Regions from separate parts of the Alistipes sp. 56_sp_Nov_56_25 genome, predicted to be linked through region 2. Evidence: riboswitches for the same ligand, from Rfam matches in the RefSeq annotation. Region 2 holds a riboswitch; each other region holds the start of a gene.

Region 1 (5,345 bases), on a different contig from region 2:
ATCCTTGTTTATTCGGCAATAATTTGTACCTTTGCTTCGTTCAATGGAATAAACACTTAAAACGAATACAATTATGATTAATTTTCTTCAGACGGTCCCCATAGAGCCTCAACCGGGATTCATGCAGCAGTACAGTTTCATTATTATGATCGGCCTCATGGTGCTGGTTCTCTGGTTGTTCATGTGGCGTCCCGAGGCCAAGCGCCGCAAACAGATGCAGGAGTTCCGCAACGGTCTGAAAAAAGGCGACAAAGTCATCACCGCCGGCGGCATCTACGGCGTCGTGAAGGAGATCAAGGAGACCACCCTGCTGATCGAGGTCGACGGCAATGTGACGCTGCGCATCGACAAAAACATGGTCGTAGCCGACAATTCGGACCTCCAGCGTCAGTAGAGATAACCCGCGCATAAAAAAGAGCTGCAAGGATTTGCAGCTCTTTTTTCACACACCTATCCGAACAGGTGCAAGGCCCCGACGTCGATGATCCGCTGGTTGGAACTCCCCCGGAAATCGAGCGACAGATCGCGCAGCGCCTCGACGTAGCGTCCGTCGACCAGCGTGTCGATCCACCGCAAGCACTCCCGGCGGGCCGGGTCGGCGAGACACTCTTCGAGCGTATAGCCCGTATAGCACCAGACGTTCTGCCCGGTGCGCTCCTTCACCAGCCGCAGAAAGGCCGCCATGGCTTCGGGCTGCAACAGCGGATCGCCGCCGCTGAGCGTCACCCCGTCGAGAATCGGATTCGCGGCGATTGCAGCGCAGATGGTTTCGGCACGCTCCACGGTCAGCGGCTCGCCCCGCCGGGGATCGTGGCTCTCGGGGTTGTGGCAGCCGGGACAACGGTGCGCGCACCCCGCGAAATAGATCGCATAGCGCAGCCCGTAACCGTCGGAGATGGTTTCGGGATAGATGCCGATGATTCTTAATAATTCCATTGCGTTTTCATAACATGAATACAACACCGTCGGTCTCGATTCACGGCGGAACGCCGTGTTTACAAATCTGATCCACCTCTAAACTTTAGGCGGGGACTTGCCGCACGCGACCGGAGACGGCGGCAAAAAGGGATTCTTCCGCCGGGTGAATTTTGATTTTAGGCGGGCGGACAGGGGGCCGCCAATTTCGATTATCGCAGAGCGGTTTTCGGGCTTCGTGAAGTGGGGCGAAGCAGGAGCATACGAACGTATGTAACTGTTTCGCCCCGCAAGGGAAGTGCAAAAGATGCCGGTGAGAATCGAAATTACCGGTGCTTTACCCGATCGCGCTCCTCGGCCTGCTTGGCCGAGTTCCACGATTCGAGGCTGCCTGTCAGGTAACCCGTGATGCGGCGCATGCGCAGGATGTCGTCCGAACCGCAGACGGGACATTTCGAGTAGATCACCCCGCGGTGGCCGCACTTGCGGCAGGTGTCGATCGGATGGTTGATCGAGCCGTAGCCGATCCCCTCGTCCTGCATCACCTTGACGATCTTGAGGATCGCCACGGGATTCTTCCGGGCCTCGCCGTCGAGTTCGACGTAGGTGATGTGCCCGCCGCGCGTGATGGCGTGGAACGGCGCTTCGAGGCGGATTTTCTCGACGATGGAAACCGGCTCGCGCACGTCGACGTGGAACGAGTTGACGTAGTAGTCGCGGTCGGTGACGCCCGGAATCTCCCCGTAACGCTTGCGGTCCATGCGCGTGAAGCGTCCGCTCAACCCCTCGGCCGGGGTCGCCAGCACCGAATAGTTCAGCCCGTATTTGGCCTTGTACTCCTCGACCACGCGGTTCATCACCGTCACGGCGTCGTAGAGCGTCTGCCACGCCTCCTTCGAGGTCGCATGGCCTTCGCCGTAAATCGCCACCATCGCGTTGTGTCCGCCGATGAAGCCGATGCCCAGCGTGCCGTGCTTGAGCACGTCGCCCACCTCGTCGTTGGGCTGCAACCGGCCGCCGCCCTTCCAGACATCGTTCGACATCATAAACGGGAACTGCCGCGCAAGGGCCGTGCGCTGAAAGCAGTAACGTTCGTAGAGCTGCTCGGCCATCATCGTGGCGGTCTTGCGCACCGATTCGAGGAAAATTTCGCGCGCCTCCTTGCGGATCGCGTGTTTGTTGCCGTCGGGAATCATGTCCCCGGCCTCGCGCATCGCCTCGATGGCCAGCCGCGGCAGGTTCATCGACGTGAAGGAGAGGTTGCCGCGCCCCCACGACGACTTTTCGCCGTGCAGATTCTCGAAGACGCGCGTACGGCACCCCATCGTCGCCACCTCGTAGCGGAAGCGGTCGGGGTCGTCGATGCGCCACTTCTCGTGGCGGTTGAACGGTGCGTCGAGAAACATGAAGTTGGGGAACAGCGCCACCGACGTGGTGCGGCACGCCTCGATCAGCAGGTCGAAGTTCGGAGTTTTGAACTTGATCTCCCCGGCCAGCGCCTTGTCGAAGTCCTTCACCGCTGCGGCATAGTCCTCTTCGGACCACGAAACACCCTCCTTGACCTTGAAAATCTGGATCGGGAAGACCGGCACTTCGCCGTGCCCCAGCCCCTCGATCGTGGCGGAAAGCAGTTCGCGGATGACCATGCGGCCCTCGGGCGAAAAGTCCGTGCCGTAGTTCACCGAGCTGAACACCACCTGGTTGCCGCCGCGCGAGTGCATCGTATTGAGGTTGTGGATGAATCCCTCCATCGCCTGATGGGTCTCGCGGCGCGTCGTGTCGTATGCCTGCCGCCAGATGCGTCGGATGTCCTCGTCGGCGACCTCCACGCCCGACTGGCGCAGGGCGGCGAACAGACGCCCCACCGCCGTCTCGCAGGGTTCGATCGTCGGCACGTGTTCGGCGACCAGGGCCTTCAGCTCGGCGCGCTCCAGCGTCACGCCGCCCCGCACGCCGCACAGGAACAGCGTCATGTCGGTTAGGTGACGGCGGAAGGTTTTCAGCACGCCCGGGGCCATGAAATGGTCGAACGCCGGGATCGACTGCCCGCCGTGCTGCTCGTTCTGGTTGGTCTGGAAGACGATCGTGGCCAGCGTGGCGTAGCTCTGGATCGACTGCGGCGTGCGCACCGAGCCGTTCTTCGTCGAGAATCCCCGTTCGTAGATGTCACCCAGATCGTACTGAATGCACGTCGTGGTCTTCGTGGGATAGTAGTCCAGGTCGTGAATGTGAATGTCCCCGTCGCGGTGGGCGCGGCCGTGGCGCACGCCCACCAGATATTTCAGGGCGTAGTCCTTGGTGATCTCCGAGGCGAAGGTCATCATCTGCCCCGCGGGCGTGTGCGACGACATGTTGGCGTTCGAAAGGTTGATGTCGTTCTTCTCGACGGTCACGATGCCGTCCATGACGCTCTTGATCGACGAGCGGCGGTCGCGTTCGACGTTGCGCCACTCGCGGTAGATGATATAACGTTTGGCGATCGAGGGGTTGCGTTTCATCAGCCGCTCCTCGACCATGTCCTGAATCTCCTCGACCGAAATCTCGGCCTTCGTAATTGCCGCCGCCACGTCGGATGCGATCTGCTCGACGGCCTGCCCCTCGTCCGTTATGCCGCCCGCGCGAAAGGCCTTCGTGATGGCGCGGACGATTTTATCCAGAGAAAAAGGCTCGGTTTTACCATCACGTTTGATGATGGAAATCTGCGTGTAATCCATTGTAATATGAGTATATACGTTTCACAACAGGCCCCGTTTCCCCGCAGGGCCGACATTGCATGCGCAAAGGCAGGTCTTCTGACTCGCACCGACCCGCAGGCGGCCTTCCCGTCCCCCGCGGGACAGTGGCTCGACGATTCGCCTGCGGCATTGAAGTGCATACAGCAGCGGGAACTGTCCGGGATTCGCACCCGATTCCCTCTTATCCTCCGCCCCGGCGGGACGAAGGATACCTTTGCGGGTCACAAAAGTCTCCATTATTCCCCGACTTTCAAAATTCCGGAGCAGGAAGTTTTCAACATTTTGTGAAAGGCTCCGAATTTCGTATCTTCGCCCCCGCAAACCGGAAAATCGTAACTCCATGACACAGAAAATAACACACGTCTGCCAGGGAACCTGCTCCCGGCAAATCGACGTCGAACTCGAAAACGGCGTCGTCCGAAGCGTCTCCTTCACGGGCGGCTGCCACGGCAACCAGCAGGGAATCGCGGCGCTCGTGCGCGGGATGACGGCCGCGGAAGCCGTCGCCCGGCTCGAAGGCATCGACTGCCGGGGCCGCGGCACGTCGTGTCCCGATCAGCTGGCAAAAGCGCTGAAAAAGGCGTTATAAAACGCCCCGGCCCGGCCGGGTACGGATTTTGCACTCCGAAAAGCGTTCCAAAATGCAAGACTATGTATTTTCTATGGTATCTGCTGATCGGACTGGCCGCCGGATGGATCGCCAACCTGATCGTCAAGGGAGGAGGTTCGGGACTCTTCGTCAACCTGATCGTCGGGCTTATCGGCGGCGTATTGGGCGGCTGGCTCTTTTCGCTCTTCGGATGGGTTCCCGTCGGCACGCTGGGCAGTCTGGCGACGGCCGTCATCGGCTCGGTCATCCTGCTGTGGATCGCCGCGCTCATCTCACACCGCAAGATCCGCTAAACAAACGTATGCACGAAAAAGGCGGTCGCATGACCGCCTTTTCGTGTTGAGCTGCCGGGATTCGAACCCAGAACGACAGAACCAAAATCTGCTGTGTTACCATTACACCACAGCTCAAACATTCGCTCGAAAGCGACTGCAAAGATAAACAAAAAATCGCAAAAACCAACCCCCGGATGCAAAATTGGCAGGGACAAAACCGGACCTCTGCCGGATTTTTCGTATCTTTGCTTCAGTTACCCTGTAAATAAACGCAAACGATATGATTCCGACAATGATTCTGCTCTTCGTGGTGGGCTATCTGTTCATCGCGCTGGAGCACAAAACCAGGATCGACAAATCGGCCGTCGCCCTGCTGATGGCCGGAGCGATCTGGACCGTGTTCAGCCTCCTGGGCAACGACCCGCACATTCAGCACGAGCTGGTGGACCAGCTGGGCGACACGTGCGAAATCCTGGTCTTCCTGATCGGGGCCATGACCATCGTGGACCTGATCGACAGCTACGGCGGCTTCAACGTCATCACCGACCACATCACCACGCGCAACAAGCGCAAACTAATGTGGCTGCTGGCGATCATCACCTTCTTCATGTCGGCCGCACTGGACAACATGACCACCACGATCATCATGGTCATGCTGCTGCGGCGGTTGATCGCCAACAAGAAGGAACGGTGGATTTTCGCCAGCGTGATCGTCATCGCCGCGAACAGCGGCGGCGCCTGGTCGCCCATCGGCGACGTGACGACCATCATGCTGTGGATGCGCGGCAACGTCACGGCCGCCAACCTGAT
Region 2 (5,345 bases):
ATGTAGGCGATCGACGCGGCGGCGAATCCCAGTACGGTGGGATACCAGACGACGTTCTGAATCCATTGCAGGAAGATCGCCGAGAAACCCAGGTGGCGGTTGAAAGCCTCCTTGACCCAGGTGTAGACGCCGCCGCCGCGGTCGGCGAAGGCGCTGCCCAGTTCGGCGCCCACGAGGGCCGCAGGAATCAGGAAGAGGAACGTCGCGAAGAAAATGTAGAAGAACATCGTCAGTTCCTCCTGGGCCATCATCGGGAGCCCGCGCAGGCTGATGACGGCTGCAGCGGTCATCAGCGCCAGCTGCGTCGTGGTGATATTTTTACGTTTTGCCATGGTGGGTAGGTTGGATTTTGCTGTTTTCCCTCGTCGTCCGCCGCACAGTTTTCGTGCCGGAGCGCATTGCCGCCCCGTGAAATCGGCGGCCGGAGCGTTGCAAAGAACCGATCGGAACACCGGGCGGCTTTTTCGTACCCTGCGCACGCAGAAACGGCGCGCCCGGCATGCGGATGCAAAAACAGCAGGGAATCTCGCGATTGCCTGCTGTCCCCGGAGGTCGCCCTCCTAAAACTACTAACCCAAACTTAAATAAATGAAGAAACCTCACTGCGGTTGCTGTGCCGCAGCTGACCGGAATAAGTACAAAGCGCGTGCCGAACCTGCAATCGCCGTCCGCCGGGGACCGTTTGGCCGATTATCGGGTCTTGTTGTGGAATTTTCACCGGAATAATTTTGGTTTTATTTCTTTTTATTGTTTTATTTGTGGCATATGCCTGATGATAGTGTCTTTAAAGGAAAATTCACGGCGTTGTAACGTGGAAGGAGAAAAAGACATTTTGCGGCGGGTGAGTGGCGGGGACAGCGATGCCTTGCGGCCGATCTTCCCGAAACACGGTTCGCGTGTGGGAGGTCTTCGCCGTTGCGGGAGCCGATGCTACGCCCCGTGAATGGCTGCACGAAACGGCCGTCGCCTGCCGGGTGATCTACGACTGGCAGCGGGCCGACGGGACCTACGGCAAGCAGTTCGTGACGGACACCTACCTGCTGCCCGAATGCCAGCTGATCCTGGCGTCGTATCGTCTGGCCGCCGTGCTCAACGACCTGTTCGGTTAGTGATGCCCTCCGGGGATAAAAAAACAGCAGGGAATCTCACGATTGCCTGCTGCCCCCAGGAGGTTGCCCTCCTAAAACTACTAACCCAAACTTAAATAAATGAAGAAACCTCACTGCGGTTGCTGTGCCGCAGCTGACTGAAATAAGTACAAGGCGCGTGCCAAAGTCGCGCCGCCGTCTGCCGGAAAAGGGACGCATCGTGGTCGGAACGGTCCGCTGCGCAGAGCGGCGGGGCGCGTTTCGCGGAAATATTCCGCCGGATCGCTTGCTTCCTGCCGATAAAAGTGTACCTTTGCCGTGCAATGGTTTCCCCGTGGAGGGGAATTAAAAGGGAATGCCGTGTGAATCGGCAACAGTTCCCGCTGCTGTGAGTCCCGCCCGCAAGGGCTTTTTCGTTGCGGCATTCTTGAGCCACTGGTCCTCCGGGACCGGGAAGGCGCCGCCTCGGGGGACAAGTCAGAAGACCTGCCTTGCGCGATAGGGTGTTTGCTCCTGCGGAGAAAGGGAGCGCCTGAAGTCGTCGCCGGCGGTTTTTCCGTGCGTCCTTATTTGCTTCGGCCCTCTTTTTCCTGTTGCTGCGAACCTCTTCGGACAGACTTTTTTACGGTTGGATGAGGAAGTCGTCGCCATGCTTTGCCGGGTCGTCATGCCTGTTTTTGCCTGCGCGGTATTCTCCGTGAAGTCTGTCCCTTACGGACGGAACAGATGGAACCATTAACTAAAAAACAAGGTATGATGAAAAAATTATTTGTGATCTGCTCCTGGGCGCTGCTTCTCGGCGGCTGCAAGAGCGAATCCGGGGCTTCGGACCCGGATGGAGACAAACCCGTTCCCCCCCCCTCGGCCGAACTGTTGCAAAAGATCGAAGACCTGAATGCGGGCCTGGTCTCGCTGAAGACGCTGGCCGGAGCCGTGTCGCAGTCGGAAGTGCGGTCGCTGGCCGAGACGGAGGACGGCGTGCGCCTTACGTTCTGCGACGGGACCGAAGTGACGGTAGCCTGCAATGCGGCGGCGGAAGCGCCGCTGATCGGCATTGCGGTCGACGGGGATGCGTATTACTGGACACTCGCCGCGGAAAAGGATATTCCCTGGCTGAAAGATGCCGCCGGAGCGAAAATGCCTGTTTCGGGGCCTGTCCCCGTCGTGGGGCGCGATGATAAAGGTTTCTGGACCGTGACGACGGACGCCGCCGTGACGCCGTGGCAGATCGGGGACGGCTCCGGAAATCCGGTCGAAGCCACGGGCGACGAGCAGGTGGAGTTGTTCCGGTCGGTAAAGGCCGGAAACGGCCGGGTGGAAATCGCGCTGACGGACGGCGGGACTCTTTCGGCGGCGCAGGTCAACGACTTGAGCGTTGCGGGGACGGCCAACTGCTATGTGGTTTCGGCGCCCGGAACGTATGTTTTCAATGCCCGGGTACGCGGAAACGGAGCCGGCGAAGGGGTCGGATTCGAGCCGGCGATCGAGATGGCGGACGGCATGACGGCCGACTGGCTGTGGACCGACTCCGAAGGACTCGTTTCGGGAGTCGCCCTCGACACGACCTCCGGCGATATTTTCCTCACGGTCGGCGAAGGCAGGGGCAACGCGCTGGTCGCCCTGATGCAGGACGGAAAGGTCGTCTGGAGCTGGCATGTCTGGGTGACCGACGCTCCGCAGACGATGACCTACGGGAACGGGACGGTCTTCATGGACCGCAACCTGGGCGCCGCAGGTACGACCGCAGGCGGTACGGACGCTTACGGCATGTATTACCAGTGGGGGCGCAAGGACCCGTTCTACGGGGGCGAGAAAACGGAAACTTCGGCCAATGCGTTCCTCGAAGCAAAGAACGGCACGGTGGTGAATCCCGCTTATCCGGCGCTGGACTGGGCTTTCAGCAAGAGTGCGACGACGACCGACGGGGCTGCCGCCAATCCTATGACGTTCTACAACGATAAGGTCGGAACCGGCTATAACTGGCTTGCGTCGCCGAACGCGACATTGTGGGGTGAGGCCAAAACGCTCAACGACCCCTGCCCGCCGGGGTACAGGGTTCCTGGAACCGGTGCATGGGAGGATCTGATTTCGGGACGTCAGTACATCGACGGCGTTTCGGTATGGGACGGAACGAACTACGGTATGACCTATACCCACGGGGAACAGACGGCCTGGTATCCGGCGCAGGGCTATCGCAATTACAGTTCGGGCGCCATCGTGGGGCTGCGCAGCTCGACCGGCGGTTTGGGCGCTTACTGGTCGGCGGAAACCTCTTCGGTCAAATCCTATTACCTCTTCTTCCGCAGCAAACTGTCGAGCAGCGGTTCGATCAATAATGAACTGGACATGAACCGGTCTTACGGCTATACGGTGCGTTGCTGCAAGGAGTGACGGTCCGTCGGGACGAATAAAGGCAGGACGCTTTCGGGTCCTGCCTTTGTTTTCGATGTCGGTTCCGGCCTACCGGAACACGCCCGTGTAGGTCGAGGGCGAGAGGGCGCGCAGCTCCTCCTTGACTGATTCGGCGACGTCGAGCGTTTCGATGAATGCCGCGATCGACTCGCGGGTGATGTGGGCGTTGGTCCGCGTCAGGGCCTTCAACGCCTCGTAGGGCTTCGGGAAACCCTCGCGGCGCAGGATGGTCTGGATGCCCTCGGCCACCACGGCCCAGTTGTTCTCCAGGTCGCGCGCCAGCGCCTCGGGGTTGAGGATCACCTTGTTCAGCCCCTTGAGCAGCGATTGCAGGGCGATCACCGCGTGGGCCATCGGCACGCCGATGTTGCGCAGCACGGTCGAGTCGGTCAGGTCGCGCTGAAGACGCGATACGGGCAGCTTCGACGAAAGGTGCTCGAAAACGGCGTTGGCAATGCCGAAGTTGCCCTCGGCGTTTTCGAAGTCGATGGGGTTGACCTTGTGGGGCATGGCGCTCGATCCGACCTCACCGGCCTTGATCTGCTGTTTGAAGTACTCCATCGAAATATAGGTCCACATGTCGCGCGAGAGGTCGATGAGAATGGTGTCGATGCGCTTCATGTTGTCGAAGATCGCCGCCAGGTTGTCGTAGTGCTCGATCTGCGTGGTGTACTGCGAACGGCACAGCCCCAGCGTCTCGTTCACGAATCGGTTGGCAAAAGCCACCCAGTCGATTTCGGGGTAGGCTGCGCGGTGGGCGTTGAAGTTGCCCGTGGCGCCGCCGAACTTGGCCGGAACGGCGATGTCGTGGAGCATGAACAACTGCTTTTCGAGCCGCTCGACGAATACCGAAAACTCTTTGCCCAGCGAGGTCGGCGAGGCGGGCTGCCCGTGCGTGCGCGCCAGCATCGGAACCTCGCGCCACTGCTCGGCGAACGACGCCAAAGCGTCGCGGACCTCCTCGACGACGGGGTAGTAGACGCCTGTCATCGCCTCCCGGAGCGAGAGCGGAATGGCCGTGTTGTTGATGTCCTGCGACGTGAGGCCGAAATGCACGAACTCCTTATAGGCCTCCAGCCCGAGGGTGTCCATTTTCTCCTTGATGATGTACTCGATGGCCTTTACGTCGTGGTTGGTCACCGACTCGATCTCCTTCACGCGCCGGGCGTCGGCGTCCGAGAAATCGAGGTAGAGCGCGCGCAGGGCGGCGAATTTCGAGCGGTCGATGCCGGTCAGCTGCGGCAGCGGCAGTTCGCACAAGGCGATGAAGTATTCCACTTCGACGCGGATGCGGTAGCGGATGAGGGCCTGCTCCGAAAAATAATCGGCTAATTTCTCCGTTTTATTACGGTAACGCCCGTCGACGGGCGAGATGGCGGTGAGGGGAGTTAACATATGGGATTGTGATTTGTTTTTCGTTTCCAAACGCCAAATTTACGACATTTAATTGAAATACGCATAATTTTCCATACCTTTGTGGAGATGTAAACCGAAATCGGAATGAATTTCATACTGGCAATCATCGACTCCCTGGCGGGCTTCGTGCAGCGCAATCCGCTGACGACGCTCCTTATCGTCATACTGGCGCTCGGCGCCCCCGCGCTGCTCAAGGGCATAGCGCTGTTTATCTTGTATTTTCTTATGGGACTTGTTATTTTGGTCGTCGTGCTGATGTTGGCTTTCCGCTGGCGGATCTACAAGGTCCGCAAGCAGATGGAGCAGCAGTTCGGCGAAGGCTTCGGACAGCAGTCCGGACCGAAGGGATTCGGCGGTTTCGGCTCGCCCTTTGCAGAGCAGCCGCGCAAGGAGCGCGAAGGCGAGGTGAAGGTGCACAAAACCCCGGGA
Region 3 (5,345 bases), on a different contig from region 2:
TGGTTGCCCTCGGCAAACAGGGAGTCGAGGATCAGGCGCAGTTCGGAGAGAAGCTCCTCCTCGTCCAACCCGCCGTTCAGGGAGAAGAATTTTCCCGGAGGCGTGCAGTACTGCACCGTCGAGGCGGCCTCGCAGGACTCGATGCCGCAGATGATGACCGCATCGACATCGTCCTCGTGGCGCAGCATGGCGTTGTAGAACGCCAGCAGGTAGCGCGGAGTGCTTATCGGCGGAACGAGCACCATCGTTCCCGAGGCGTCGAACTTGTCGGGTGAGTTGATCTCCTTCAGGCCGTACTGGCCTGCGATCCGGCCGGCGGTCTTCGCCGGAACTCCATACAGCACGATGTTCATAAGCGTTCGTCTTTGGAAAAAGGCGCGGCCGGCTTGCTGATCGCGTCCGACCCGTTATGGCGGCAACGTGTCCGTTTCCTTGCCGCTCCTTTTCCGGTTTAACCGAATATCAGTATCAAAAGCTGTGCCGCCAGCACCCGCAGAAACATCGACAGCGGGTAGACCGTCGCGTAACCGACCGACGGAGCGTCGGACGAGGTCTGTTCGGCCGAATAGGCCAGCGCAGGCGGGTTGGTCGAGGCCCCCGAAAGAACGCCGATCAGCGTATAATAGTTGAGTTTGTAGTAGAAGCGTCCGAAAATGCCCGCCAGCAGGAGCGGCACGACGGTGATCACGGCCCCGTAGGCGATCCAGACATATCCGCCCGCCGCGAGCGTCGGCACGAACTCCTCGCCCGCGCCCAGTCCCACGCCCGCCAGGAAGAGCGAGATGCCCACCTCGCGCAGCATAAGGTTGGCCGACATCGTCGTATAGGTGACCAGTTTGTAGTGCGGCCCGTAGCGGCCGATCAGGATGGCCACGATCAGCGGACCTCCGGCAAGACCCAGTTTCACGGGCTGCGGGATGCCCGGAATCCAGAACGAAATGCTGCCCAGCAGAACGCCCAGCGCGATGCCGGTGAAAATGGGGATCAGGTTGGGGTGGTTGAGCCGCTTGAGCGAGTTGCCGAAAAGCCGCTCGGCATGGGCCACCGACAATTCGGGCCCCACGACCGTCACCCGGTCGCCGATCTGCAATTGCAGGTTTCCGGAGGCCACCAGGTCGATGCCCGAACGGTTGATGCGCGTGATCGTGACGCCGCACGTGGAACGGACCCGCAGTTCGGAGAGGGTCTTGCCGTTCAGCTCGGGCTTGGTGATCAGGATGCGCCGCGAAATCATCGCCTTGTCATGGACCATCGGCTCGGCGTCGACCTCCCGCCCGAGCAGGGCCACCAGCGCCTCGACATCCCGGGGCGCGGCGATCAGCAGGATGCGGTCGCCGCAATGAAGCGCCGTCGAAGCGTCAGCCAGTTCGGGGCTTCCGCCGCCGCGGCTGATGCGCGAAATGACGAAATCCCGCAGCGCAAGGTCCCGGATCTCGGCGACGGTCTTGCCGTTGACGGCGGCATTGACGATCTCGACGGAAAGACGCCGGGTCGTCAGGTCTTTCTGCGCGTCCGAATCCTGCCCGGCGGCGGCCTCTTCGCGTTTCACGTCGATGCGCAGCAGGTAGCGAAGCCCGATCAGCGTGAGGATGGCTCCCACGACGCCCAGCGGGTAGGCCACGGCGTAACCCGTGGCGATGTCCGGGGCATCGGCTCCGGCGTGCATGTCGCTGAAAGCCTGCTGTGCGGCGCCCAGTCCGGGCGTGTTGGTCACGGCGCCCGACATCACGCCGACCATCGTCGTCATGGACAAGCCCGTGATGTAATAGAGCGCCACCGTCGTGGCGACACCCAGCGCCACCACCAGCACCGCCAGTTTGTTGAGCGTGACGCCGCCCTTGCGGAACGAAGAGAAAAATCCGGGCCCGACCTGCAGGCCGATCGAATAGACGAAAAGAATCAGTCCGAACTCCTTGAGAAAGTGCATCAGGTGTTCGTCGACGTTCATGCCGAAATAGCTGAAGCCGATGCCGACGAACAGAATGCCCGTCACGCCCAGCGACACGCCGGCGACCTTGAGTTTGCCCAGCATGACACCCAACGCCACGACCAGCGCCAGAATCAGCACCGAGTGGGCCACACCTCCGCCCCAAAGCGACTCGGAGCCAAATAACAATCGTTCGATTAATTCCATATCCAATCCTCATCCGGTCGGCTTCCGTCCGGGAAAAATCCCGCCTGCCGAAAGGCGCAGCACCCGGCGGCAAAGTCCGACATAAAACAATAAGCATTACATAACCCGATGTCAAATACCCATCCCCCGGGGCTTCCTGACGTCGAATCGGCCTGGCAGGTCTTCTGACTTGCTCCTGTTCCGAAGCCTTCCCGGTCCTTGCGGGCCAGTGGCGAGATGTTCGGAGCCTTCACGGAGTTTCACAGCAGCGGGACTGTCCGGGATTTGCACCCGATTCCCTTTTCACTCTTCTTCCACGCCCGGGAAGGAGAGTACCAAACCTGCGGCAAAGATAACGCTTCTTTCCGAGAAACCGCCCGAAATCGCGGATTATTTTCACCAACCGCAGCCAGAAAGCGCCGGAAAGGATCCCATTCCGGCTTGCGCTTCCACCCGCAAAAACATCCCCAATATTACTTTAATGTACCAAATCCGAATTCAGTCGTTTCTACACATCTATTTTCCCTTTTGCTCTTGCCGCATTTTTGTTAACTTTGCAGCAATTATCTTCAGCCATTAATTTATGGGAAACGCATTGCATCCAAATGAACGAACTTTGATTTACATGCTGCGAAAAATATCGGTCGCATTGGGCAAAACCATCGTCTCGCTCATACTGATCGCCTTGCTGGCAATCTTTGTGACAAGCGTAAGCCCCGTATATGATTTCAGTGAGGCTAAACCCTTCAGCGGCCCCGACATTTTTAACCCATACTGGGGGGGGGAATCCGACATATGCTGGAAACGAGCCAATTTTCATACGCATACGCGCGTAAAGGGCATCCTGAACGAGTGCGAATATTGGCCGGCCGAAACCGATGAAGCCTACCGGAAATTCGGATATGACATCGTAACATTCTCGAATCACAATGAATTGACCCTACATCCGTACGATTCCCTGTTGCAGGTCAATGTCTACGAACACGGTATCAACCTATTCAAATACCATAAGCTGGTATTCGGTTGCGACGAAGTCAACCGCTTCGATCATTTGATCCCGCTTTTCGCTTCCCAAAAACAATTCCAGTTAGACCTGCTCGGAAAGGAGTCCGATTTCATCCAGATGAATCACCCCTTGAGAACGACGGGCACGTCGAAAAGCCACATGCAAAAACTCGGCGGTTACAGGATCATGGAACTCGACAGCGGAAAGAGCACCGAAAACGAGTACTGGGACTGGGCCCTCAGCGCCGGGCATTACAGTTTCGGGCTGGCCAACGACGACCTACATTACCCCGACAAATCCAGCCGCATTGCCGTGAGGTGCAATTTCCTGCATTGTCCGTCGGCGAGGTATGAAGACATAAAGGAAACGCTTCTCGGAGGGTGCTATTATGCGATGCGCATTCCCGACTACGGACATGGGGACTGGGAGGTGAAATACGCCAGAAACAGGAATCTGCCGTCGGTCGAGAAGATCGGACTCGACGGCGAAACGATCTACATCGCCTTGTCGCGCCAGGCGGACAGTATCAAGGTGACAGGGCAGGATCACACCACTCTGTCGCTGGCCCGGAACTCGTCCGCGGCCAGCTATACCATGAGGGACAATGACCCCTACGCACGTATTACGGCCTACTTTCCCGACGGAGAGGTGATCTACACCAATCCGTTCGCACGATACGACGCTTCCGTGGCACAAACTCCCTATATGGCTCCGGCGCATACGGTAAACATCCCGTTGACGATTCTTTTCAACTTTACGCTTCTTGTCCTGTGCGCGGGAGTGATCCTTACATTTTATAAAACAGTTATCAAATGGTAAAATTTCTGAACGAAAAGACCGACCTCACCCGCATATCTTCGGTACTCAGCCTGTTTACGCTCGTGGCGTTCCACTGGCCGTTCTTCCGGCTGGTGCTCGGCAACATCGAAGGGGGCTTCAACGGCGTATTGATCACCGGAGGGCTGGGCGTGCTGATGTTCGCGCTCAATTTTCTCGTCTATTACCTCGTGCTCTTTCTCGGACGCTTCGTCGGAAAGTGCATCCTTGCCTTCACATTCATAGGCAATGCCATAAGCCTCTATTTCATAAACACATACCAGGTGCTCATCACGGACAAGATGATGGGGAACGTATTCAACACCCGGTATTCGGAGGCTTCCGGATTCTTTTCATGGTCTGCCGTATGGTATCTCCTCTTCCTGGGGGTGGTTCCATGCATCTACATTTTTGCAAGGCGGTTCGACTACGGAAGCTGGAAGCGTTTTTTCGCCCGCACGGGCATCGCATTGGCGGTTTCTTTGGCCATCGCGCTGGTCAATATGCAGAACTGGCCGTGGATCGACCGCAACGCGCCCAAGCTCGGCAGCCTGGTCATGCCGTGGTCGTATACGGTCAATTCCGTACGCTACTATAATTCCGTAAAGAAGCAGAACCGGAAAGAGATTCCCCTGCCCGACGCGAAGATCGTTTCCGACAGCAAGGATGTATGCGTGCTGATAATAGGAGAATCCGCCAGAAGGGAGAATTTCTCTTTATACGGATACGGCAAGCCGACCAATCCGCTTCTGGAGAAAGACAGCGTGACCGCACTGATTGCAGATGCGGCCGCGACCTACACCACGGCAGGCGTGAAGGCCATTCTCGACCATAAGCCGTCCAACAAACTTTACGAAATCCTTCCGAACTATCTCAACCGCAGCGGCGTGGATGTGGTATGGCGCAGCAACAATTGGGGAGAGCCTCCCGTACACATCGACAAATACTACAAGCCGAAAGAGCTCAAGGAGCGGAATCCCGAAGCCGACGACAGGTACGACGGCATTCTGCTCGCAGGCCTCCGCGAAGAGATACTCTCCGGCAGCAAGGACAAGATGCTCGTCGTACTCCATACCAGCACGAGCCACGGCCCCACGTACTATAAGAAATACCCGCCGGAGTTCGAGGTGTTCAGTCCCGTATGCACTACGGTGGAGATGTCCAAAGCGGATCCGAAGGAGCTGATGAATGCCTACGACAACACCATCGTCTACACGGATTATCTCATTCATTCCGTAATAGAAATTCTTCGCGGGATTCCCCAAAGGCGCAGTTGCGTGATCTTCGTATCCGACCACGGAGAGTCCCTCGGCGAGGGGAATCTGTATATGCACGGCGTGCCCATACTTGTCGCGCCGAAGGAACAGATCGAGATTCCGTTCATCGTGTGGACATCGGATGAAGCGCTGG

Evidence for each region. A riboswitch is a leader RNA that binds a small molecule or an ion and turns the genes downstream of it on or off. The one in region 2 is predicted to bind cobalamin.
Region 1: linked by a shared signal. The riboswitch ahead of BHV64_RS02435 (anaerobic ribonucleoside triphosphate reductase) and the one ahead of BHV64_RS07830 (PL29 family lyase N-terminal domain-containing protein) in region 2 are both predicted to bind cobalamin.
Region 3: linked by a shared signal. The riboswitch ahead of BHV64_RS09815 (putative transporter) and the one ahead of BHV64_RS07830 (PL29 family lyase N-terminal domain-containing protein) in region 2 are both predicted to bind cobalamin.

Annotation. Positions count from the first base shown of each region.
Region 1 covers NZ_MNQF01000003.1:150,165-155,509, reverse strand. The annotation lists gene yajC (preprotein translocase subunit YajC) at 74-394, shown strand; gene nrdG (anaerobic ribonucleoside-triphosphate reductase activating protein) at 451-936, opposite strand; gene BHV64_RS02435 (anaerobic ribonucleoside triphosphate reductase) at 1,242-3,629, opposite strand; cobalamin riboswitch at 3,681-3,881, opposite strand; gene BHV64_RS02430 (TIGR03905 family TSCPD domain-containing protein) at 3,991-4,239, shown strand; gene BHV64_RS02425 (GlsB/YeaQ/YmgE family stress response membrane protein) at 4,302-4,553, shown strand; tRNA gene BHV64_RS02420 (tRNA-Gln) at 4,600-4,670, opposite strand; gene nhaD (sodium:proton antiporter NhaD) at 4,816-5,345, shown strand, end outside.
Region 2 covers NZ_MNQF01000027.1:13,587-18,931, forward strand. The annotation lists partial or broken gene BHV64_RS07820 (amino acid permease) at 1-332, opposite strand, end outside; gene BHV64_RS07825 (hypothetical protein) at 897-1,109, shown strand; cobalamin riboswitch at 1,395-1,596, shown strand; gene BHV64_RS07830 (PL29 family lyase N-terminal domain-containing protein) at 1,845-3,479, shown strand; gene purB (adenylosuccinate lyase) at 3,549-4,895, opposite strand; gene BHV64_RS07840 (DUF4834 family protein) at 5,001-5,345, shown strand, end outside.
Region 3 covers NZ_MNQF01000061.1:139,463-144,807, forward strand. The annotation lists gene BHV64_RS09810 (hypothetical protein) at 1-353, opposite strand, end outside; gene BHV64_RS09815 (putative transporter) at 452-2,134, opposite strand; cobalamin riboswitch at 2,272-2,468, opposite strand; gene BHV64_RS09820 (hypothetical protein) at 3,048-3,938, shown strand; gene eptA (phosphoethanolamine--lipid A transferase EptA) at 3,932-5,345, shown strand, end outside.